DNA from 3 places in the Sporosarcina koreensis genome. Region 1 is predicted to be linked to each of the others. Evidence: a T-box and tRNA genes for the amino acid it is inferred to sense, from the RefSeq annotation. Region 1 holds a T-box; the other regions hold tRNA genes.
The links. The T-box of region 1 lies ahead of leuS (leucine--tRNA ligase). A T-box ahead of a tRNA ligase gene usually reads a tRNA of that ligase, here a tRNA-Leu.
Positions count from the first base shown of each region.

Region 2: it has a tRNA-Leu gene. The T-box ahead of leuS (leucine--tRNA ligase) is inferred to sense a tRNA for this amino acid. The anticodon was not compared.
Region 3: it has a tRNA-Leu gene. The T-box ahead of leuS (leucine--tRNA ligase) is inferred to sense a tRNA for this amino acid. The anticodon was not compared.

Region 1 is NZ_JBHSNP010000028.1:119,413-126,375, forward strand. It holds gene leuS (leucine--tRNA ligase) at 1-1,448, opposite strand, end outside; T-box leader at 1,520-1,736, opposite strand; gene ACFPTP_RS14700 (CoA transferase subunit B) at 1,931-2,572, opposite strand; gene ACFPTP_RS14705 (CoA transferase subunit A) at 2,582-3,268, opposite strand; gene ACFPTP_RS14710 (MDR family MFS transporter) at 3,378-4,550, opposite strand; gene mnmL (tRNA modification radical SAM protein MnmL/YtqA) at 4,724-5,683, shown strand; gene mnmM (tRNA 5-(aminomethyl)-2-thiouridylate-methyltransferase MnmM) at 5,680-6,279, shown strand; gene ACFPTP_RS14725 (SDR family NAD(P)-dependent oxidoreductase) at 6,317-6,963, opposite strand, start outside.
Region 2 is NZ_JBHSNP010000009.1:612-7,574, reverse strand. It holds gene ACFPTP_RS03925 (GNAT family N-acetyltransferase) at 1-1, opposite strand, end outside; gene ACFPTP_RS03920 (disulfide oxidoreductase) at 133-558, shown strand; gene ACFPTP_RS03915 (thioredoxin family protein) at 560-1,039, shown strand; gene ACFPTP_RS03910 (RluA family pseudouridine synthase) at 1,036-1,893, shown strand; gene ACFPTP_RS03905 (aldo/keto reductase) at 1,940-2,770, opposite strand; gene trmL (tRNA (uridine(34)/cytosine(34)/5-carboxymethylaminomethyluridine(34)-2'-O)-methyltransferase TrmL) at 3,087-3,560, opposite strand; gene queG (tRNA epoxyqueuosine(34) reductase QueG) at 3,574-4,701, opposite strand; gene ACFPTP_RS03890 (B3/B4 domain-containing protein) at 4,760-5,473, shown strand; tRNA gene ACFPTP_RS03885 (tRNA-Leu) at 5,591-5,671, opposite strand; tRNA gene ACFPTP_RS03880 (tRNA-Cys) at 5,706-5,779, opposite strand; tRNA gene ACFPTP_RS03875 (tRNA-Gly) at 5,790-5,864, opposite strand; tRNA gene ACFPTP_RS03870 (tRNA-Gln) at 5,869-5,940, opposite strand; tRNA gene ACFPTP_RS03865 (tRNA-His) at 5,950-6,025, opposite strand; tRNA gene ACFPTP_RS03860 (tRNA-His) at 6,062-6,137, opposite strand; tRNA gene ACFPTP_RS03855 (tRNA-Trp) at 6,161-6,234, opposite strand; tRNA gene ACFPTP_RS03850 (tRNA-Tyr) at 6,243-6,327, opposite strand; tRNA gene ACFPTP_RS03845 (tRNA-Thr) at 6,335-6,410, opposite strand; tRNA gene ACFPTP_RS03840 (tRNA-Phe) at 6,429-6,504, opposite strand; tRNA gene ACFPTP_RS03835 (tRNA-Asp) at 6,514-6,589, opposite strand; tRNA gene ACFPTP_RS03830 (tRNA-Met) at 6,593-6,667, opposite strand; tRNA gene ACFPTP_RS03825 (tRNA-Val) at 6,720-6,795, opposite strand; tRNA gene ACFPTP_RS03820 (tRNA-Glu) at 6,954-6,963, opposite strand, start outside.
Region 3 is NZ_JBHSNP010000008.1:125,197-132,159, forward strand. It holds gene menD (2-succinyl-5-enolpyruvyl-6-hydroxy-3-cyclohexene-1-carboxylic-acid synthase) at 1-790, opposite strand, end outside; gene ACFPTP_RS03685 (isochorismate synthase) at 783-2,168, opposite strand; gene ACFPTP_RS03690 (1,4-dihydroxy-2-naphthoate polyprenyltransferase) at 2,364-3,275, shown strand; gene ACFPTP_RS03695 (TraR/DksA C4-type zinc finger protein) at 3,442-4,179, shown strand; tRNA gene ACFPTP_RS03700 (tRNA-Glu) at 4,486-4,557, opposite strand; tRNA gene ACFPTP_RS03705 (tRNA-Ser) at 4,567-4,657, opposite strand; tRNA gene ACFPTP_RS03710 (tRNA-Asn) at 4,667-4,741, opposite strand; tRNA gene ACFPTP_RS03715 (tRNA-Ile) at 4,748-4,821, opposite strand; tRNA gene ACFPTP_RS03720 (tRNA-Gly) at 4,823-4,896, opposite strand; tRNA gene ACFPTP_RS03725 (tRNA-Phe) at 4,903-4,978, opposite strand; tRNA gene ACFPTP_RS03730 (tRNA-Asp) at 5,059-5,134, opposite strand; tRNA gene ACFPTP_RS03735 (tRNA-Met) at 5,138-5,212, opposite strand; tRNA gene ACFPTP_RS03740 (tRNA-Ser) at 5,404-5,496, opposite strand; tRNA gene ACFPTP_RS03745 (tRNA-Ile) at 5,516-5,592, opposite strand; tRNA gene ACFPTP_RS03750 (tRNA-Met) at 5,601-5,674, opposite strand; tRNA gene ACFPTP_RS03755 (tRNA-Ala) at 5,695-5,770, opposite strand; tRNA gene ACFPTP_RS03760 (tRNA-Pro) at 5,781-5,857, opposite strand; tRNA gene ACFPTP_RS03765 (tRNA-Arg) at 5,863-5,939, opposite strand; tRNA gene ACFPTP_RS03770 (tRNA-Leu) at 5,958-6,046, opposite strand; tRNA gene ACFPTP_RS03775 (tRNA-Gly) at 6,056-6,130, opposite strand; tRNA gene ACFPTP_RS03780 (tRNA-Leu) at 6,139-6,220, opposite strand; tRNA gene ACFPTP_RS03785 (tRNA-Lys) at 6,251-6,326, opposite strand; tRNA gene ACFPTP_RS03790 (tRNA-Thr) at 6,334-6,409, opposite strand; tRNA gene ACFPTP_RS03795 (tRNA-Val) at 6,432-6,507, opposite strand; rRNA gene rrf (5S ribosomal RNA) at 6,713-6,828, opposite strand.

The DNA.
Region 1 (6,963 bases):
CCTTTCATGCCCGTATCCGGATCGACGACATTCACCCATTCTTCGATATTGGCAAGTGGAGACTCACCTGTACCGCTCGGCTTGATGTTGTCAGTCTTCGGCAGCATCAGTGGCAATTCAGATTCGTCGACAGGAGTCATCGAGCCGTCTTCCCAATGGATGATTGGAATCGGCTCACCCCAATAACGCTGTCTGGAGAATAACCAATCGCGTAGACGGTACGTGATCTTCTTCTCGCCTTTGCCGTTTTCAACGAACCATGCAATTGCCTTTTCGATTGCTTCGTCTTTATTTAAACCATTCAAGAAGTCGGAGTTGATATGCTCGCCGTCGCCTGTAAAAGGTTCTTTAGAAATATCGCCGCCTGCAACGACTTCAACGATCGGCAAATCGAATTCTTTTGCGAACTCATAATCGCGATCGTCGTGGGCAGGAACCGCCATGATGGCACCAGTACCATACGAAGCAAGTACATAATCCGCAATCCAGATCGGCATCTTTTCGCCGCTCGCAGGGTTGATTGCATAAGCGCCCGTGAATACGCCCGTCTTCTCTTTCGCAAGATCCGTACGTTCCAAGTCGCTTTTCGTTTTCACTTTATCCAAATAAGCGTCAACCGCTTCCCTTTGTTCAGCTGTCGTAATCTTGTCGACAAGCTTATGCTCCGGGGCAAGAACTGCGTATGTCGCTCCGAAAATCGTATCCGGACGTGTTGTGAAGGCTTCGAATGAAAGATCCGTTCCGTCGATCTCGAACGTCAATTGGGCGCCTTCAGAGCGGCCGATCCAGTTGCGTTGCATATCTTTCAAGCTATCCGGCCAATCAAGCTCATCCAAATCTTCAAGCAAGCGATCCGCATATTCCGTAATGCGCAACACCCATTGGCGCATCGGGCGGCGTTCAACCGGATGTCCTCCGCGTTCCGATTTGCCGTCGATCACTTCTTCGTTCGCAAGAACCGTACCAAGTGCAGGACACCAGTTGACAGGCACTTCATCGATGTACGCCAAGCCTCTTTTATACAATTGAATGAAAATCCATTGCGTCCATTTGTAGTATTTTGGATCAGTCGTATTCACTTCGCGGTCCCAGTCGTAGGAAAACCCTAGGTCGTTCATTTGGCGTTTGAACGTTGCAATATTTTTCGCAGTGAACTCGGCAGGGTCATTGCCCGTATCGATCGCATATTGTTCAGCCGGCAAACCGAATGCGTCCCATCCCATCGGGTGAAGGACATTATAGCCCTGCTTCCGTTTGAATGAACTTAAAATGTCCGTTGCGATATAGCCAAGCGGATGGCCGACGTGAAGCCCCGCTCCGGAAGGGTATGGGAACATATCAAGCGCATAGAACTTCGGCTTGGATTCATCGTTCACCATTTTGTATGTCTTATTGTCCTTCCAATATTGCTGCCATTTCTTTTCAATCTCTACATGCTTGTAACTCATCTCTGTTCATTCCTTCCTATTACATTCAAATCGCGTTTTGCGGAAATAAAAAAACTCCCGTCCCTTAATCGATAAGGGACGAGAGGTATATGTACTCCCGCGGTGCCACCCAAATTGACGGCAATGCCGCCCAACTTGTTTCCTTAACGCGGAAAACGGCACTGGCTACTTTTCGTTCACCGATGCAGGCTCAAAGGCGAGTTCATCGTAGTCGTACAGGCTTGCACCAAACCGCCTGCTCTCTTCAATCGACCGGACCGATTACTAGTTCCTCTTCAAAGCCAACGCTATTTGAAGTTAGTTTATTGTAGTGTACCCGAAATTGTTCCAAAATACAACAACGAAAACCGCCAGAACGGCTCCCTTTCCGCGGGCGAGCGCTAAGCCGCTTCGTCGCTTCGCTCCTGCAGGGTCTCAGCTGTCTCGCTTTCCCGCAGGAGTGTCGCCTTTTCTGGCAGTTTTCTAAGTGTGAATTAATAAAATCAAAGGCTCACTTTCAATTCCGCCTCGGTGGAATTGATGACGTCCTCGACGGTGAATCCTTCGAAAACTTCTTTCAATTCCAAGCCGTCCGGTGTTACGTCGATCAGAGCACGTTCCGTAATGATTTTATGGACGACGCCCTTTCCTGTCAACGGCAATGAGCATTCTTTCTTGATCTTTGCCGAGCCGTCTTTCGCGACGTGATCCATGATGACGATGATCTTTTTCGCACCGTGCACGAGATCCATCGCGCCGCCCATTCCTTTGATCATCTTGCCCGGAATCATCCAGTTGGCGAGATCTCCTTTTTCGGACACTTCCATGCCGCCAAGAATCGCTACGTCGACATGCCCTCCGCGGATCATCGCGAATGATTCTGCACTGTTGAAAAATGCGGATCCCGGGATCGTCGTCACCGTTTCCTTACCCGCATTGATCAAGTCAGGATCTACCTGGTCTTCTGTCGGATATGGCCCGATTCCAAGAAGTCCGTTTTCCGATTGGAGAACAACCGTTTTGTCATCCGATATATAGTTTGCGACCAATGTCGGCATACCGATACCAAGGTTTACGTAGTCGCCATCTTTGATTTCCTTTTCCGCTCGTCTTGCAATTCTCTCTCTGAAATTCATCGTGAACATCCCCTTCCCTTATCGAGTAGTTAGTCGTTCGATCCGTTTTTCCTGTTCCGCTTGCAATAAACCTTGCACGTAAATGCTCGGTGTATGGATCGTCGCTGGATCAAGATCGCCCGTCTCCACGATTTCTTCTACTTCCGCAATCGTGATCTTACCTGCAGCCGCCATCATCGGATTGAAGTTTTGGGCAGTCTTGTTATAGATCAAGTTCCCGATCTTATCCGCCTTCGCTGCGCGGACCAATGCAAAGTCGGCGACAAGCGCTTCTTCAAGGACATATTCCTTGCCATTGAACACCCTTGTCTCTTTTCCGTCCGCTACCGTCGTCCCTACTCCTGCCGGTGTGTAAAATGCAGGAATCCCTGCACCGCCTGCCCGGATCTTTTCAGCTAGCGTCCCTTGCGGTGTCAATTCGACTTCGATTTCGCCCGAAAGCACTTGACGCTCGAATTCTTTATTTTCACCGACATAGGACCCTATCATCTTCTTAATCTGCTTTTCTTTCAATAAAAGGCCAAGACCCCATTCGTCAACACCACAGTTATTCGAAATGATCGTCAAATCTTTGACGCCTTTTTCGACGAGTGCCAAAATGAGCTGTTCCGGGATCCCGACAAGTCCGAAGCCCCCAACCATTAAAGTCGAGCCATCTTCAATCTGCGAAATCGCTTCCATAGCTGTTGAATAAATCGGTTTCATCTAGCATTCCCCCTTTTAAATCCTTCAGAAAAATTGCACCTATCCACTATTCATTTAATCAAACTATTCAGCGGGACGCAACGTTCCAAACTGGAAAAACGGAAAATCCTTATTGGATTTCCCGTTTTTGGAGAGGTCGATCGTATAAAAGCGTTGTGACGATTGTTATAGCCATTAGGCTTGTCAGCAGCAAAAGCATCATTTTCATACCATGGATCTCCACGAGGATTCCCCCGGCCAATGGACCGATCATCCGACCGATTGTTGCGGCGGAGTTGACGACCCCTTGGTAAAACCCATCCCTTCCTTTTGGTGCAAGCTGGCTCGCCAATGTCGGGATGGCCGGCCAGACGATCATTTCACCGAATGTGAGGATGACCATCGATATGATGAACATTTTGAAAGAGCCTGCAAAACTGACGACAATGAAAGAAATAATGAAGATGATCGTCCCGATGATCATCTGTGCTTTCAGCTGCTTCTCAAGCCGTCTGATAAGCGGTTTGATGAGCGGCTGTCCGAAGACGATCAGCAATCCGTTAATCGTCCAAATGAAACTGTATTCCCTTAATGTGACGCCGAGTGATAAAGCATGCGTGGATATCGTCGTCGACCATTGAGAATAGACTAGCCATGTGATTAAATAGCCGCCAACCAAAATGAGCAAAGCATAGAAAGGCGCTTTGTTCTTGATCCTCGCTGTTTCACGGATGATATCCGTATGGCGATCAGGTGCAATCTCCAGCTTTTTATATCCGAAATAGGCGATGAAAAGAAAAATGATATAGAAGATCAAGTTCGCAGAAAAAATATAATCGATATGGACGGAAGCGATCAAACCTGCAAGTGCCGGCCCGATGGCGACACCGACGTTTTGTGCCAAGTAGATCGAGTTGAATGCCTTCCTGCCACCCTCAGGCCAGATCGTTCCGACCATCGCATACATGCTCGGAAAAATGACACCGCCGCTGAATCCCAATACGGTTAGCAAGATGATATACGGATACCAACTGTGATCATATACGAGATAAGCCAGTGCCAAAATCGAAATGATGATGCCTGCCATGATTGATTTGAAACCGCCGATCCGGTCGAATAAAACACCACCAAGCAGATTCCCGACGACGCCAGCCCCGGCATTCGCCATTAGGACAAGACCGGCGACAGCCAACGACTTACCAAGGTATTCATGCATATATATCGTATTCAACGGCCATAGGAAGGAGTTTCCTATGACGTTGACAAACATTCCTATGATGAGAAGCCAAACTTTATTTGGTATTTCCATTTTAGGCATTTCCATTGCCTCCAATCTCTATCTCCTATAAGCAAAAGCTATTTCGAGTGTATGCCTTTTTCTGGTTTCGGACAACAGGAACGGAATATGTTCCGCAATTCAGATGACACCGATCGAATCCGACATGATACAATGTACGATTAGAGGAGTTGAAACAGATGGCAGACTTAAATTACCCGTTCCCTACTGAAGGGAAACGGTATTATACATGGTCCCGGCATTTGAAAGACGTATTCGGGATGAAAATATTCAAAGTTTCCCTTGATGCAGGCTTTGATTGTCCGAATCGGGACGGTACAGTCGCTTTCGGCGGCTGCACATTTTGCAGTGTCGCCGGTTCAGGCGATTTTGCAGGAGACCGGGCTAAGCCGATCGATGTGCAATTTGCAGAAATCCGAGATAAGATGCATCAGAAATGGAAAGAAGGCAAGTACATCGCCTATTTTCAAGCGTACACGAATACACATGCCCCGCTGCCAGTTTTGAAAGAGAAATTCGAAGCTGCCCTCGCACTGCCAGGTGTCGTCGGCCTATCGATCGGCACACGTCCAGATTGCCTTCCTGATGATGTCGTCGACTATTTGGCTGAGCTGAATGAACGGACGTATTTATGGGTCGAATTAGGCTTGCAGACCGTTCATGAGAAAACGGCGAAGCTCGTGAATAGGGCGCATGATTTCGCAACGTACGGGGAAGGCGTGGATAAATTGCGGAGGCACGGCATCCGCGTCTGTACCCATATCATCAATGGCCTTCCACTTGAAGACACGGAGATGATGATGGAAACGGCAAAAGAAGTGGCAAAGCTCGATGTACAAGGCATTAAGATACACTTGTTGCATCTATTGAAAGGAACGCCGATGGTTAAACAATATGAAAAGGGCATGCTGGATTTCCTTGATCGGGATGAATATATTAACCTTGTCGTGGATCAGCTTGAAATTCTTCCGCCAGGAATGATTATTCATCGGATTACCGGAGACGGTCCGCTCGATTTGATGATCGGACCGATGTGGAGCGCATCGAAGTGGGATGTGCTGAACGGCATCGACAAGGAATTGGAACGCCGAGGCAGTTTCCAAGGAAAGTTTTACGAAAAGGCGGTTGAACGTATATGAGTGATATTTTATTGCATCGTGTATTACCGTTTTCCAAACGATTGATCAGCGAAACGGTTTTGCCCGGCGAAACGGTTGTCGACGCGACTGCTGGAAATGGGAACGACACATTATTCTTGGCGGGGCTCGTAGGTGAAAGTGGTCGTGTTTTCGCTTTCGATATCCAGCAAGCTGCGCTCGAGGCGACTGCAAATAGATTGGATAAACTGAATGACCGTGTCGCATTGATTTTGGACAGCCATGCCAATGTGGATAAATACGTTACAAGACAAATCGGCGGTGCAATGTTCAATCTTGGCTATCTTCCTTACGCGGAGGATCTATCCATTATCACAAAACCGGATTCCACAATCGAGGCAATCGACAAGTTGCTCGGTATGCTGAAAAAAGGTAGAATCATAACGATTTCAGTCTATGATGGCCACGAAGGCGGGGCCAAGGAACGGGATGCCTTGCTGGCATATGTGAAATCCCTCCATCAGGCAGATGTTCACGTCGCTAGATATGAATTGCTCAACCAACGAAAAAATCCCCCATTTTTGATTGCAATCGAAAAAGTGAGGGAATTTGAAGCGGTCGTACGGGTCGAGGAATAAGAAAACGCTTGGACCAATTTAGGATCCAAGCGTTTTTTCATTCCCAAATCTGCCGTATATCCGCAATCGGTCCGAGCTTGGTGAAGTCTTCGCGATCCATTACGGCGATCAGTTTTCCTGCTGTCTCTTCCGCACTGCTTAAATGCCCTTGTTCCTTGTAGTCGACGAATCGGTCGTGCAATGGGAATTCGTCAGCATTGCTTGCCCGAATCGTTTCCTGCATGCCGGTGTCGATGATTCCAGGCGCAATTGAAATAATATCGACGGGGTATTCGGCTTTTTCCTGTTCAAGTGAAACAACTCGGGAAAAATGGTCGAGCCCCGCTTTCGTCGTGCAATAAACACCCCATCCTTCGTATGGATTCCTGCCTGCCCCAGAAGAAATATTGACAATCCTTTTTTTGCCTTGGAATTTCTCCAATGCTGAGATGAATGCATTCGATAGGATCATCGGTGCCGTCAAATTGACAGCAAGCGCTTGCGTCAGTTTCATTTCGTCAACCGTGCCGATCAAACCGATTGGTTCCACCGTTCCTGCATTATTAATCAATGTGAAGGAAGTTGCAGAGGCAATATTGTCTTCCACAATTGTGCGCACCTTTTCTGCCAATTGGTCGGTCTGAGAAAGATCCGCAGTCACCATGTCATTAACTTGGCTTTCATTTGTCCTCGCAATGCCGATCA
Region 2 (6,963 bases), on a different contig from region 1:
TCCAAAGTTCACCCTTTCTACATAATATCTACCCATAATCATCTATGAAAAGTCATGTGGTTCCGATTATTTTACATGAATACACCCACACCGTATAATCAAAGTGGAGTCGTAGAAACAGGAGTTGACAATATGCACAAACGGTTGGAGAATGGCCTTGTTTTCATTTTTACTATTTCTCTCATCGCAACATTCGGATCTTTGTACTTTTCCCTCATAAGGGGTTATGAACCTTGCACTCTATGCTGGTATCAACGCATCCTTATGTATCCGATTGTTTTGATGACAGGTGTCGCTTTATTTCAGAAAAACGCTAAAATTGCATTGACGACAGCCGTCTTTTCGATTGTCGGGGGTTCCATTTCACTATACCATTATGGACTCCAGAAACTGAGTTTTCTGCAAGACAGCGCACCGGCTTGCGGAAATGTTTCCTGTACGGGCCAGTATGTGAATTACCTTGGTTTCATCACTATCCCGTTCATGGCTTTGACGGCATTCGTGCTGATCCTCATTACAAGCCTCTTCTTATTGAAATGGCAAAAGGAGTCTAACTAAATTGAAGAAATTACTGATCATCGGCGGTGTCATCGTCGCCATCTTCGCGTTAATCATCGTATTGAACAACCAAGCGAACAAAGAAAAGCTGAAGGACAATCCATATGGTACTAAGAAACTTAAACAAGCAACGATCGATTTGCTTGGCAATGAAAATTACAGCAATATCGTCCTACCAGATGAACTATACGAAAAGGTCTCTTCCGGAGAGTCCGTCACTGCGTACTTCTTTTCTCCTGAATGTCCGTATTGCATGCAGATGACGCCGATCCTCATGCCGATTGCGAAAGAGAAAGGGATCCATGTGTATCAATACAATATGCTGGAGTTTCCAAGTGAATCGCAGCCGTACGGCATCACATCATGGCCTACACTCATCCATTATGAAGATGGAAAAGAAGTTTCCCGCTCGGTTGGATTGCCGCCAGAACCGGTGGATGAAAATATCCGAGCCTTCTTTGATGAGTACGATAAAAAATGACAGATAAGTTGATTACAGCCTTCCGTTACCGGATGATCCGGGACGGACAGACAATTGAGGAGCTTCTTCGGGATGATTGGAAAGCCGGCAAAAAGATCGTTCATCAATTACGGATGGATAAAGCGGTCACGGATCCAGACGGACAACCTCTCGAGTGGAGGACTCCCTTGGAAGCAGGGACCGAACTCGTCTTTCATTTCAACGATGCCGCATCATCTTACAAGCCGGATGAACATGCCACAGTTCCAATCCTATTCGAGGATGAACATCTCATCGCCGGTCTGAAGCCTGCTGGAATGGCCATCCATCCCGATGAACAGGATGAAGGCGGGACGTTCATGAATGCCATCATTGCCCATGTCGCAAGGAACGGCGGCGCCTATGCCGAGCATATCCACCGCCTCGACAAAGGGACGGAAGGGATTGTCCTCGTTGCGAAGCATCCGATTGCAAAAGCGCTTTTCGACAGGATGATCGAGGAACGTGCCATCACGCGCATCTATCATGCAGAAGTCGATGGCCGATTAAAACGGATGAGAGGGACGCTTCAATACCCGATAGGACGGGATCGCCATCATCCAACTAGGCGCCGGGTCTCCCCTGGCGGTCAGGATGCTGTCACCCGGTTCCGAGTCATTGAACGGGACGATGAGGCGACAGTCGTGGAAGCAAGTCTGGAAACAGGAAGGACCCATCAGATCCGCGTCCACTTTTCCCATATCGGGCATCCTGTCATAGGCGATACACTTTATGGCGGGAGCGAAACTGCAGATGGGAACTATCGATTGATTGCGAAGAAAGTTTCCTTCAAGCATCCATTTACAGAAGAACAGACAACAATTGAACTCAAATGAAAAACCGCGGATCCTATTCCGCGGTTTTTTCTATTGATAGATCTATTCATTCTTCGTCGAACTTCTCGGGATTTGTTCCCGTCCGCTCATCGCGATTCAATGCATCGATCTTCATCATATCCTCCGGCGTCAGCTCGAAGTCATTCACACTGATATTTGAAAGGATCCGTGCCGGCGTCACCGACTTAGGAATGACAATCAATCCATGCTGCAAATGCCATCGAATGATGACTTGCGCGGGAGTCTTCCCATACGTCAATCCGATCTGCTGCAACGTCGGCTCCTCCATGAGCTGTCCCCTAGCCAGAGGCGACCATGAAGTGACGGCGATGCCATGTTCATTGCAGAAGTTTCGCAAAGGCTCCTGTGTGAGGCGCGGATGCAATTCAATCTGATTCACCATCGGCTTCACATTGGCAACATTGAAGACTTCCTCAAGGTGATGGATATGATGATTGGATACGCCTGTTGCCCGGATCAGTTTTTCTTCGTAAAGGCGCTCAATTGCACGGTATGTATCCACGAATTTATCCGCAACAGGCCAGTGGGTCAAATACAGATCCAAATAGTCCATTCCGAGCCTTTCCAAAGAGGCTTCAAACGCTCTTAGTGTAGCGTCATACCCTTGGTCGGTGTTCCATACTTTTGACGTGATGAACAGCTGGTCCCGAGGAATCCCCGATTGCCGGATTGCCTCGCCCGTCTCTTTCTCATTCTCATAGATCGCGGCTGTGTCAATAGCCTTGCAGCCTACCTCCAGGGCATACGAGATCGCCCGTATCGTCTCTTCGGAATCAGTCATCTTATATACCCCAAGACCAAGCTGGGGCATATTTACGCCGTTCGATAGTGTCACCATGCCATCGAATATATTCATTCTGCATTCCTCCTAGTAGGTTTTCTTTCATTGTACCTTGAATCCGTATCTTTGACGAATGAAGGAATTTCAATGTTAATCGGATTGACACAATTTTTAGGTACAGTCATTTCAATTTATAATGGTTTGGGGTATACTGTATGAAGGACTAATGATTTTACAGGAGGTACATCTGATGAAACTAATCCTTATCATGGGCGTTTGCTTTGCATTCCTATCAGCGATTCTCACAGGTGGATACGAAGATAAACCAGGTAAAGTGAAAAAATAAGAATTAATAAAAACGGGACATGCCTTGAATGGCTGTCCCGTTTTTTTATTTCAACTCTAAAAATGACTGTTGGCGCAAGGCTTCGTATATGAGGATTGCTGCCGTGTTAGACAGGTTCAATGATCTGATATGATCGTTCATCGGGATGCGCAGACAAGTCTCTTTGTTCCGCTCAATCACTTCATCAGGCAATCCGGTCGTCTCTTTTCCGAAAACGAAAAAGACATCTTTGGATGGGTCCGAAAAATCAAAGTCCGAGTAGGTCTTCTCCCCGAATTTTGTAATGAAGAAAAACTGTGCTTGCGGAAATGCTTCCAGAAACTCCTGAATGCCCTCATGATACGTAATATCAACGTATTGCCAATAATCAAGGCCTGCACGCTTAAGCATTTTATCATCAGTGGAAAATCCAAGCGGTTTGATTAGATGCAGCTTCGTTCCTGTCCCTGCACATGTCCGGGCGATGTTCCCGGTATTCGCTGGAATCAGTGGTTCAAATAATGCGACATGTATCGCCATTTCAGCACTTCCTTCAATTAGTTTCCAATACTTTTTCCATCTCGATCCGCACATCCGGATCCTCTTCGTTCTGCATCGCCATTTCAACGGCTTCCATGCCTTCGCTCGTTCCAATCTGTCCGAGTGCCCATGCAGCCGTTCCCCGGATGACCGGCCGAGGATCTTTTACAAGCAGGTCTGCCAATGTCGGCACGGCTGTCTCATCCTTGAAATGAGCAAGCGCAAGGATGGCATTCCGCTGGATAGGATTCTTCCCTCTCCATGACCCTGACATATGACCGTAAGTCTCTTTGAATTCACGATTCGACAAGCTAAGCATCGGCAAGAGGAGCGGCTTCGCCAATTCAGGTTCCGGCTGAAATGCCGGCTGATGTAAATTGTATTTCCCTTTATTTTTCGGACAAACGGTTTGGCAAGTATCGCAGCCGTAGACCCTGTTTCCGATTTTCGCACGGAATTCCTCGGGAACCGGCTTCTTCGTCTGTGTCAAAAAGGCAATGCACCTCTGCGCATTGAGCTGCCCCCCTTGAATGAGGGCGCCCGTAGGACAAGCATCCAAACAAAGCGTACAATCCCCGCATTGGTCCTCCATCGGAACGTCAGGCGCAAATGGGATATTCGTAATCATTTCCCCGAGATAGACATACGAGCCGAATTCAGGGGTGATCACTGAACAATTTTTACCGGACCAGCCGATTCCCGCCCTTACGGCAACAGCCCGGTCGACAAGCTCCCCCGTGTCCACCATTGAACGCATTTGTGCATTCGGCAGCTTTTCGGAAATAAACGTTTCCAAAAGTTGCAGCTTTTCGCGGAGGACATGATGGTAATCAATCCCCCAAGATGCCCTTGCAAAGATACCTCGCCTTTCCCCCTTCTTCCCCCTCGGCGCGTCTGTCATTTTAGAAGGATAGGCGACGGCTATGGAAATGATGCTTTCGGCGCGATCAAGCAAAAGTAGCGGTTCCGTCCGTTTCTCGACATCGCTTTCCTCGAAACCGGATTGATAACCCAATTCCTGCTGACGCCGCAAACGGTTTTTTAATTCTAGAAAAGGGGCTGCGGTCGTAAAGCCGATCTTATCGATACCGATACTCGCTGCATATTCTTTTATTGACGACTGTAACTGAGCGACATTCACAACGTTCCGCCTCCTTTATGATAGGATTATTAATAAAATGATGACAAAGGTGATGTGAATGAAAATAACTATTGATAAAAATCTCTTTCAACAGGTGCCCAGCTTGAAATTGGGCATTATCCATTATACCAAAATTACCGTGTCTGAATCTCCCCAAATGCTAAAAGGAAGGCTCCAATTATTCCAGGAACAGCTCTATTTCGAATTGGACAAGAAACCATTAACGGATTTCCAAGGAGTCAAAGAATGGCGTGAGACTTGGAAAACTTTTGGGGCAGACCCTAATCGATACCGCCCATCTGTGGAAGCCCTATACAGAAGGATCAAAAAACAGAATTACTTGCAGACAGTACATACAGCGGTCGATCTCAATACATTCTTCTCCCTGCAATACGAAATTCCAGCGGGCATTTACGATCTTACTAAAATCGTCGGAGATATCCACTTGACCGTGGGAGGGGAAGATGAAGGTTACGACGGTTTGAACGGCCGCTTCAATTCATTGAACCACATTCTTCAATTGAAAGACGATTACAGCCCTTTCGGCAGCCCTTATGTAGACTCTGTCAGAACGGCGGTCACCGAAGAGTCAATAGAAGCAATGCATGTACTTTTTATACGTCCTTCAATGGCCCGGGAGGAAGCGCTGCAATTGACAACAGCATGCGGTAATATGTTCACGTCCATTAGCGGAGGGGAAGCTTCCTGCTATGTGGTTGATCAAAAGAACCCTTCCCTCTTACTAAAGAAAACCGACCCATTCAGGTTATAACTCCATTCCATAGAAAACGCTCCTATCCGTGAAAGCGGAAGGAGCGTTGTTGTTTGAATCAATTCCCAAAACGGAAAAGAGAAAAGATGCAACCAAGGTTGCATCTTTTCTTGTGGATACCCGAGGCCGGACTTGAACCGGCACGCCTCGCGGCATCGCATTTTGAGTGCGACGTGTCTGCCATTCCACCACTCGGGCATAATAAAAATTTACTTACGACATACATGAAGTATGGAGGCGGCAACCGGAATCGAACCGGTGGTAAGGGTGTTGCAGACCCGTGCCTTACCGCTTGGCTATGCCGCCGTAAGAAAGTTGGAGCGGAAGACGGGATTCGAACCCGCGACCCCGACCTTGGCAAGGTCGTATTCTACCACTGAACTACTTCCGCATAACTGGGGTAGCTGGATTCGAACCAACGAATGACGGAGTCAAAGTCCGTTGCCTTACCGCTTGGCTATACCCCAAAGTATAGATGGGGCGGACGAGGGGAATCGAACCCCCGAATGTCGGAACCACAATCCGATGCGTTAACCACTTCGCCACGACCGCCATAATAATATTTTTAAAATTGCAGACTGCATAGAATGGGGCGGACGAGGGGAATCGAACCCCCGAGTGTCGGAACCACAATCCGATGCGTTAACCACTTCGCCACGACCGCCATAGTATTGGTTTAAACAGAAATGGCAGGGGCAGTAGGAATCGAACCCACACCAAAGGTTTTGGAGACCTCTATTCTACCGTTAAACTATGCCCCTGTAAAAAATGGTGGTGGGGGACGGATTCGAACCGCCGAACCCGGAGGGAGCGGATTTACAGTCCGCCGCGTTTAGCCACTTCGCTACCCCACCAAGAGCATGGTGCCGGCGATAGGAGTCGAACCCACGACCTACTGATTACAAGTCAGTTGCTCTACCAACTGAGCTACACCGGCAACATTATTAAAATAAAATGGTGGCTCAGGACGGAATCGAACCGCCGACACAAGGATTTTCAGTCCTTTGCTCTACCGACTGAGCTACTGAGCCACATAAAAATGGCGGTCCCGACCGGGATCGAACCGGCGATCTCCTGCGTGACAGGCAGGCATGTTAACCGCTACACCACGGGACCTTTTGGTTGCGGGGGCAGGATTTGAACCTGCGACCTTCGGGTTATGAGCCCGACGAGCTACCACTGCTCCACCCCGCGATAATGTTAGTTGTAGGAACTTTATATCCTACGCATTCTGTTTAAGAAATTATGGTGGAGGATGACGGGTTCGAACCGCCGACCCCCTGCTTGTAAGGCAGGTGCTCTCCCAGCTGAGCTAATCCTCCAAGTTAAAATTGCGATAAGCTTCTCATTACTGCGTCAGCTTCATTCGCTCGGTCAGTCACGTACTGTTTTGTACGCTCCTTCCCTCTCTCAATCGCTTCCTTGTTCTGCTCGCTTCTCCCAATTTTAACGGGAGCTGCGATTAACCATTTTAGTAAAATGGTGACCCC
Region 3 (6,963 bases), on a different contig from region 1:
TTCTGCAGTCTTCAGGAACTTCCGATCTCAAATTGGATAAAGGATCGCATAGCACGGGCCATTGCAATCGCTTTGCAAAGTTCCAGAATGCATCCTTATCAAATCCGACCGGCAATTCCCCGGCTATGACCAGTCCACTTTCCGCTTCTGAAAAGAGGGCGGATAGCGACTGTTTTTGAATAGCTGTCAGTTCAATTTCCCCATGGATCCGTTCAACGAACGTCGAGGCTTTTGATTTCCTATCAAAATCGATGAGCAGCGGCTCCCGTAACGGGATATTCAAATGGATCGGCCCCATCGGTTTTGTTAATGCAACGGAGACGGCGCGATTGACATGCCTTTCCAAAAACCAATCCAGCTCTTCATTATCCTCCGCAATTGGAAGGTCCACACTGAACTTCACATGCTTTCCATACATATTCAGTTGATCGATCGCCTGCGGTGCGCCAACGCCCCTCAATTCATGTGGACGGTCAGCCGTCAGGACAATGAGCGGAATGCGAGCATAGAACGCTTCGGTAATGGCAGGATGATAGTTAGAGGCCGCTGTTCCCGATGTACATAAAAGAACAACAGGCCGGCCGGATGCCTTCGCTAAACCTAGCGCAAAATATGCTGCCGACCGTTCATCGACTTGCATATAGGTCTGCATCTTGTCTGACGCAGCGAAAGCATAGGCTAGAGGCGTGGAACGGGAGCCTGGACTGATGACTGCCTCCTTCACGCCTGCCTGCAGCAATGTATCTGTCATCCGTAATACGTGGTCCGTCAAAATTCGTTGTTCATCCATTCAGCTTTCCTCCAAGCGCCCGCAATACCGGTCTGAATTTCACCCAAGTTTCGTCATATTCCAGTTCGGGAACGGAATCCGCAACGATTCCTCCCCCCGCGTATAGATATGCCCGGTCGCCGTCTAGCAGCGCAGAACGGATGGCCACGGCAAATTCCCCATTGCCTGAGGCATCAATCCAACCGATTGGAGCTGCGTAATAGCCTCTATCCATACCTTCCTCATGACGAATGATTTCCAAAGCGACATTCGTCGGAACCCCTCCAAGCGCCGGAGTCGGATGCAATGCCTCCACGAATGAGAAGATATCATTTTCCTGGCCAAGCGTACCCTGGACAGGCGTGTAGAGATGCTGGATATCTCTTATTTTCATCAGCTTCGGTGTTTTCGGAATGAGCACTTCGCTGCAATATTTATTAAACACATTTGAAATCATGCTGACGACGTGCTGATGCTCTTCCCGGTTTTTGCGATCCCCAAGAAGCTCCTCACCGAGTTCCCGGTCTTCCTGGGCGGATTTTCCGCGACGGATCGATCCGGCTACACATGCCGAGTAGGCTTTTCCATCTTTGATTTCGATTAGACGCTCAGGCGTTGCACCAAAGAACAGTGAACCCCCTCTTTGAAGCCCGAAGTGGTAGCTCTCCTGCTGTTCATTCGTAATGGCATGCAATGCTTTGACGTTATTGAAATCGCGTTCAAATTGAAGCTCAAGCGCTCTGGCAATGACGACCTTGTCAGCTTTGCCTTTCCGAATGGAGGCAGTGACGTTTTCCACTGCATCCAAATACTGCTTCTTACCCCGTTCTGTCGTAGCGACGACCTTATTATCATTCGCAAAATCAAACTCCTCCACCTGGGCGATGTGGATCAGTTTGTCGCGTTCTTCCCGTAGCCTTTCAAAATCCTCAGCGGCTTCTTTACAATCGGTGATCATATTGATCGAAACCATCGTCTTGCCTTCCTCGATTTTCAATTGAAATGAAGGCACAACGAAATAACCGGACGGGAATCCTTCCCACTCCGATTCCTTCCTGTTTTTCTCATCAAATGAAAACCCGCCGAATAGGACAGGATCGATATCTTTTTCTTCTTTTATGAGAATGGAACATAGCTGCTTCCATTGCTCCGATATATCCTTAAAACGGCTTCCCGCTTTTGCGGTTGCCAACGTATAGGCATGTCCAATCCCGACAAGCGTCAATGTCTTATCGGCATTTTGCCAGTAGAACCGTTTGTCTTTGTATTGCGAAGCGCCTGCTTCAAAAAAAGACAAGGGTGATATCCTTCCGACTTCGACAGTTTCCGTGAAGAAGCGCGTACTAGGAGATATCATCACTTTTTGTATTTCACGAACATCCGTCATCTTGTGACCCATCATTTTCTCTCCTTCATCTTCAATCCATCGTCTTGCAATGAAACACGTATTATTTTTTTTGTAGAAGAATGAGTTTCTTAGTTCCATTATACCGGAATATCGTGTTTCTCGCATAGATAATGCAAACAAGGATACCTCTTTCAGCCGTTTTGGAGTACAATGGATAACGGAAACACGAGGATAGGAGAGAATACATTGCAACATACTATTAAAGCTGATTCCGGATGGCGAATATGGTGGCAGCTTACGAGACCACATACTCTGACTGCGGCTTTCGCTCCGGTTTTCCTAGGAACAATGATTGCTTTGACTCACGGAAAATTACATTTTCCTTTATTTTTCGCCATGCTGATCGCCAGTCTTTTCATTCAGATGGCTACGAATATGTTCAATGAATACTACGACTTCAAACGGGGATTGGACAACGAAAACTCCGTCGGAATCGGAGGGACAATCGTCCGTAACGGCGTAAAGCCGAAAACCGTTTTGCAAATTGCGCTTGCGCTGTATGCTATATCCGTTCTGATCGGGATTTATATTTGCCTTGAGACCTCTTGGATGCTTGCACTCGTCGGAGCCATTTCAATGCTGATCGGCTACTTGTACACAGGCGGACCGATTCCGATCGCTTACACGCCTTTCGGAGAACTTGTATCCGGAGTAGTCATGGGCATGCTGCTGATCCTTATCGCCTTTTATATACAGACAGGCGTAGTGACGACAGACGCTGTTCTCATTTCGATTCCGAGCATGCTCCTCGTCGCTGCCATCATGATGGCAAACAACATCCGCGACTTGGAAGGTGATAAAGAAGGCGGCAGGAAGACGCTGGCCATCCTTGTAGGGAGATCCAATGCGATTACGATCCTTGCTTCATTCTTTATCGTTTCTTATTGCTGGATAATCATACTCATTGTTTTAGGATATCTTACCCCTTGGGCATTGCTCGTATTTCTGAGTGTACGTAAACCGATAAATGCCATTGCCACCTTCCGCGCTCATCTGCTTCCTTTACAGGTCATGCCTGCGATGAAGAATACGGCTGTGACAAATACTCTTTTCGGTTTATTGCTCGGTATCAGCATACTGATCGGACAATTTCTATAAGGTATCGATGGACTTGCAACTAGTTGCGAGTCCATTTTTTTGTCTGTATTTGTCTTCCATGTTTAGTTCATCGATTCAAAAGGAATTGAGATGATACAACGATTCATTATGAAGTCATTGTGCGATGAGCATACTAACGCAACTAACATAAAAGGATGTGCTGAACATGTTAACGGAGCAACAGAAAACAGAACTCAAGGAAAGTTTACTGGAAATGAAATCACAATTTCAGAAAACGGAAAATGAAACAGACATTCGGGATTCCGCACGGGAAGAAGTAGGAGAATTATCTACGTATGACAATCACCCTGCCGACATGGGCACGGAGCTATTTGAAAGGGAAAAGGATCTCGCTTTGAATGTGCACGCAGGCGATGAAGCCGGCAAAGTGGAGTATGCTTTGCAGGCTTTGAAGAATGGGACATACGGATATTGCGAAGAGTGTAAGAAGGAAATCCCATTCGAACGGCTGGAAGCGCTCCCTTATACAACATACTGCATTGATCATACGCCGGAACAGGATGTACCGGACGACAGACCATCGGAAGAGGATCGATTGATCATGGCCAATCCGAACTCATATGCAGACAGACGAGAGGGCATTTATAGGGACAGCCAGGACAGCTTTCAGGAAATAGCTAAATCGGGTACATCCGAAACACCATCCGATTTTATAGGAGATCATGATGACTATAATACTCTTTATGATGATGAAATATTGGACGGAGCGGCGGAAGAAGTGGAAGAGTTCGTCAGCACCGACATCACAGGCGAAAAGCGAGGATTTGTAAGATCAGATATATCTGAGGAATATGAAGGCAAATTAGACGATGAAGGATTGGAATCTCCTTTAGGGGATATTCCCTATCATCGCAGGGATAGTTATACGGGTGAGGAAAAGTGACGAGAGTGGAATACTCGTCAGAAAGCAGCGTGTCGGGGAATGCCTTCGCCCAAAGTGAGGCCTCATACGCCATACGCCCAAAGTGGACCATTTAGCGCCTATAATTGACCTTTAAGCGCCCAAAGCGGATCATTCTTCGCCCAATGTAGGTTTTCTTACGCCCAAAGCAGTCTGTTTTGCGTCCAATGTAGGACTTTGCGCGCCCAATCCAGGTCGTCACGTAATTAATTTGATACGAATAGAAAAAAACAGGCTAAGAAAAAATGCAACATTTTTTCTTAGCCTGTTTTTCATTTGAAACTAGTATGACCCCTACGGGATTCGAACCCGTGTTACCGCCGTGAAAGGGCGGTGTCTTAACCGCTTGACCAAGGGGCCAATCATATATGGCGGAGAAGGAGGGATTCGAACCCTCGCGCCGCTTTCGCGACCTACGCCCTTAGCAGGGGCGCCTCTTGAGCCTCTTGAGTACTTCCCCGTATAAAATTGGCTCCGCAGGTAGGACTCGAACCTACGACCGATCGGTTAACAGCCGATTGCTCTACCACTGAGCTACTGCGGAATATGATGGGCCTAAGTGGACTCGAACCACCGACCTCACGCTTATCAGGCGTGCGCTCTAACCAGCTGAGCTATAGGCCCATGGAGCGGGTGAAGGGAATCGAACCCTCATCATCAGCTTGGAAGGCTGAGGTTTTACCACTAAACTACACCCGCAAGGAATGGTGGCTCAGGACGGAATCGAACCGCCGACACAAGGATTTTCAGTCCTTTGCTCTACCGACTGAGCTACTGAGCCACATTGATTTGGTAAACTGATAATTTCTCTAGAGTCACTTAGAAATCTGCAATCATCAAATCGTATGTAATGAAAGAAAATGGCGGTCCCGACCGGGATCGAACCGGCGATCTCCTGCGTGACAGGCAGGCATGTTAACCGCTACACCACGGGACCTTTTGGTTGCGGGGGCAGGATTTGAACCTGCGACCTTCGGGTTATGAGCCCGACGAGCTACCACTGCTCCACCCCGCGATAATGTTAATACTTACTTCTTAATACTTGCTACGCTATTTGCATAAGAGACACCTTACGCTTCGCTGTCGGTGTTACTCGCATCCGTTGCTATGCTCGTTGCTCCACCCCGCGATAATGTTAGTTGTAGGAATTTCAAATCCTACTATTCAGTTGTATTCCATAACCACTTTTGCTGCTTTAAAAATATATGGCGGAGGAAGAGGGATTCGAACCCCCGCGGGCTTTAACACCCCTGTCGGTTTTCAAGACCGATCCCTTCAGCCAGGCTTGGGTATTCCTCCGTGATGACTATTCAAATAGTGGTGGACCTTGCAGGACTCGAACCTGCGACCGGACGGTTATGAGCCGTCTGCTCTAACCAACTGAGCTAAAGGTCCTTTTAGGATGGCGGCAGAGGGGATCGAACCCCCGACCTTACGGGTATGAACCGTACGCTCTAGCCAGCTGAGCTACGCCGCCAGGAAAAGTATTAAGATAATTGGTGGAGCCTAGCGGGATCGAACCGCTGACCTCCTGCGTGCAAGGCAGGCGCTCTCCCAGCTGAGCTAAGGCCCCATTTAAGAAGTGGTCGGGAAGACAGGATTCGAACCTGCGACCCCTTGGTCCCAAACCAAGTGCTCTACCAAGCTGAGCTACTTCCCGTATAATGGCGCGCCCGGAAGAATTCGAATCCACAACCTTCTGATCCGTAGTCAGACGCTCTATCCAATTGAGCTACGGGCGCATAATATGATAATTTTATTGGTGCCGAGAACCGGAATCGAACCGGTACGGTAGTCACCTACCGCAGGATTTTAAGTCCTGTGCGTCTGCCAGTTCCGCCACCCCGGCGCAAATAAATGGAGCGGAAGACGGGATTCGAACCCGCGACCCCGACCTTGGCAAGGTCGTATTCTACCACTGAACTACTTCCGCATTGAAAGTGCGGGTGAAGGGAGTCGAACCCCCACGCCTTACGGCACTAGATCCTAAGTCTAGCGTGTCTGCCAGTTCCACCACACCCGCATATTTGTATCAAGACAGAGAGTCAAGAAATGGTGAGCCATGCAGGATTCGAACCTGCGACCCTCTGATTAAAAGTCAGATGCTCTACCGACTGAGCTAATGGCTCATAAAAGTGGTGCCGGCGATAGGAGTCGAACCCACGACCTACTGATTACAAGTCAGTTGCTCTACCAACTGAGCTACACCGGCGATTTATTAGTTTGAAATATTATGGTGGAGGATGACGGGTTCGAACCGCCGACCCCCTGCTTGTAAGGCAGGTGCTCTCCCAGCTGAGCTAATCCTCCATGTTAAAATCGCGATAAGCTTCTCATTACTGCGTCAGCTTCATTCGATCAGTCAGTCACGTACTGTAGTACGCTCCTTCCCTCTCTCAATCGCTTCCTTGTCCTGTTCGCTTCTCCCGATTTTAACGGGGAGTTGCGATAAGCTTCTCGTTACTGCGTCTGCAGCATTAATGCTTGTCCATTTACTATGTAATGAATTGGTTCGGCCCGGCGACGTCCTACTCTCACAGGGGGAAGCCCCCTACTACCATCGGCGCTGAAGAGCTTAACTTCCGTGTTCGGTATGGGAACGGGTGTGACCTCTTCGCCTTCATCACCAGACCATATCGCCTTTCAATCAAGACAATATTGATTATACCAATTCTGATGAAATTTACAAGTCTTTTTTTAAAAAAGTTGTTTGAACGATGCTTGTTCGTTCAAAACCGGATAAAACCAACATTGTCGCTGAACTCA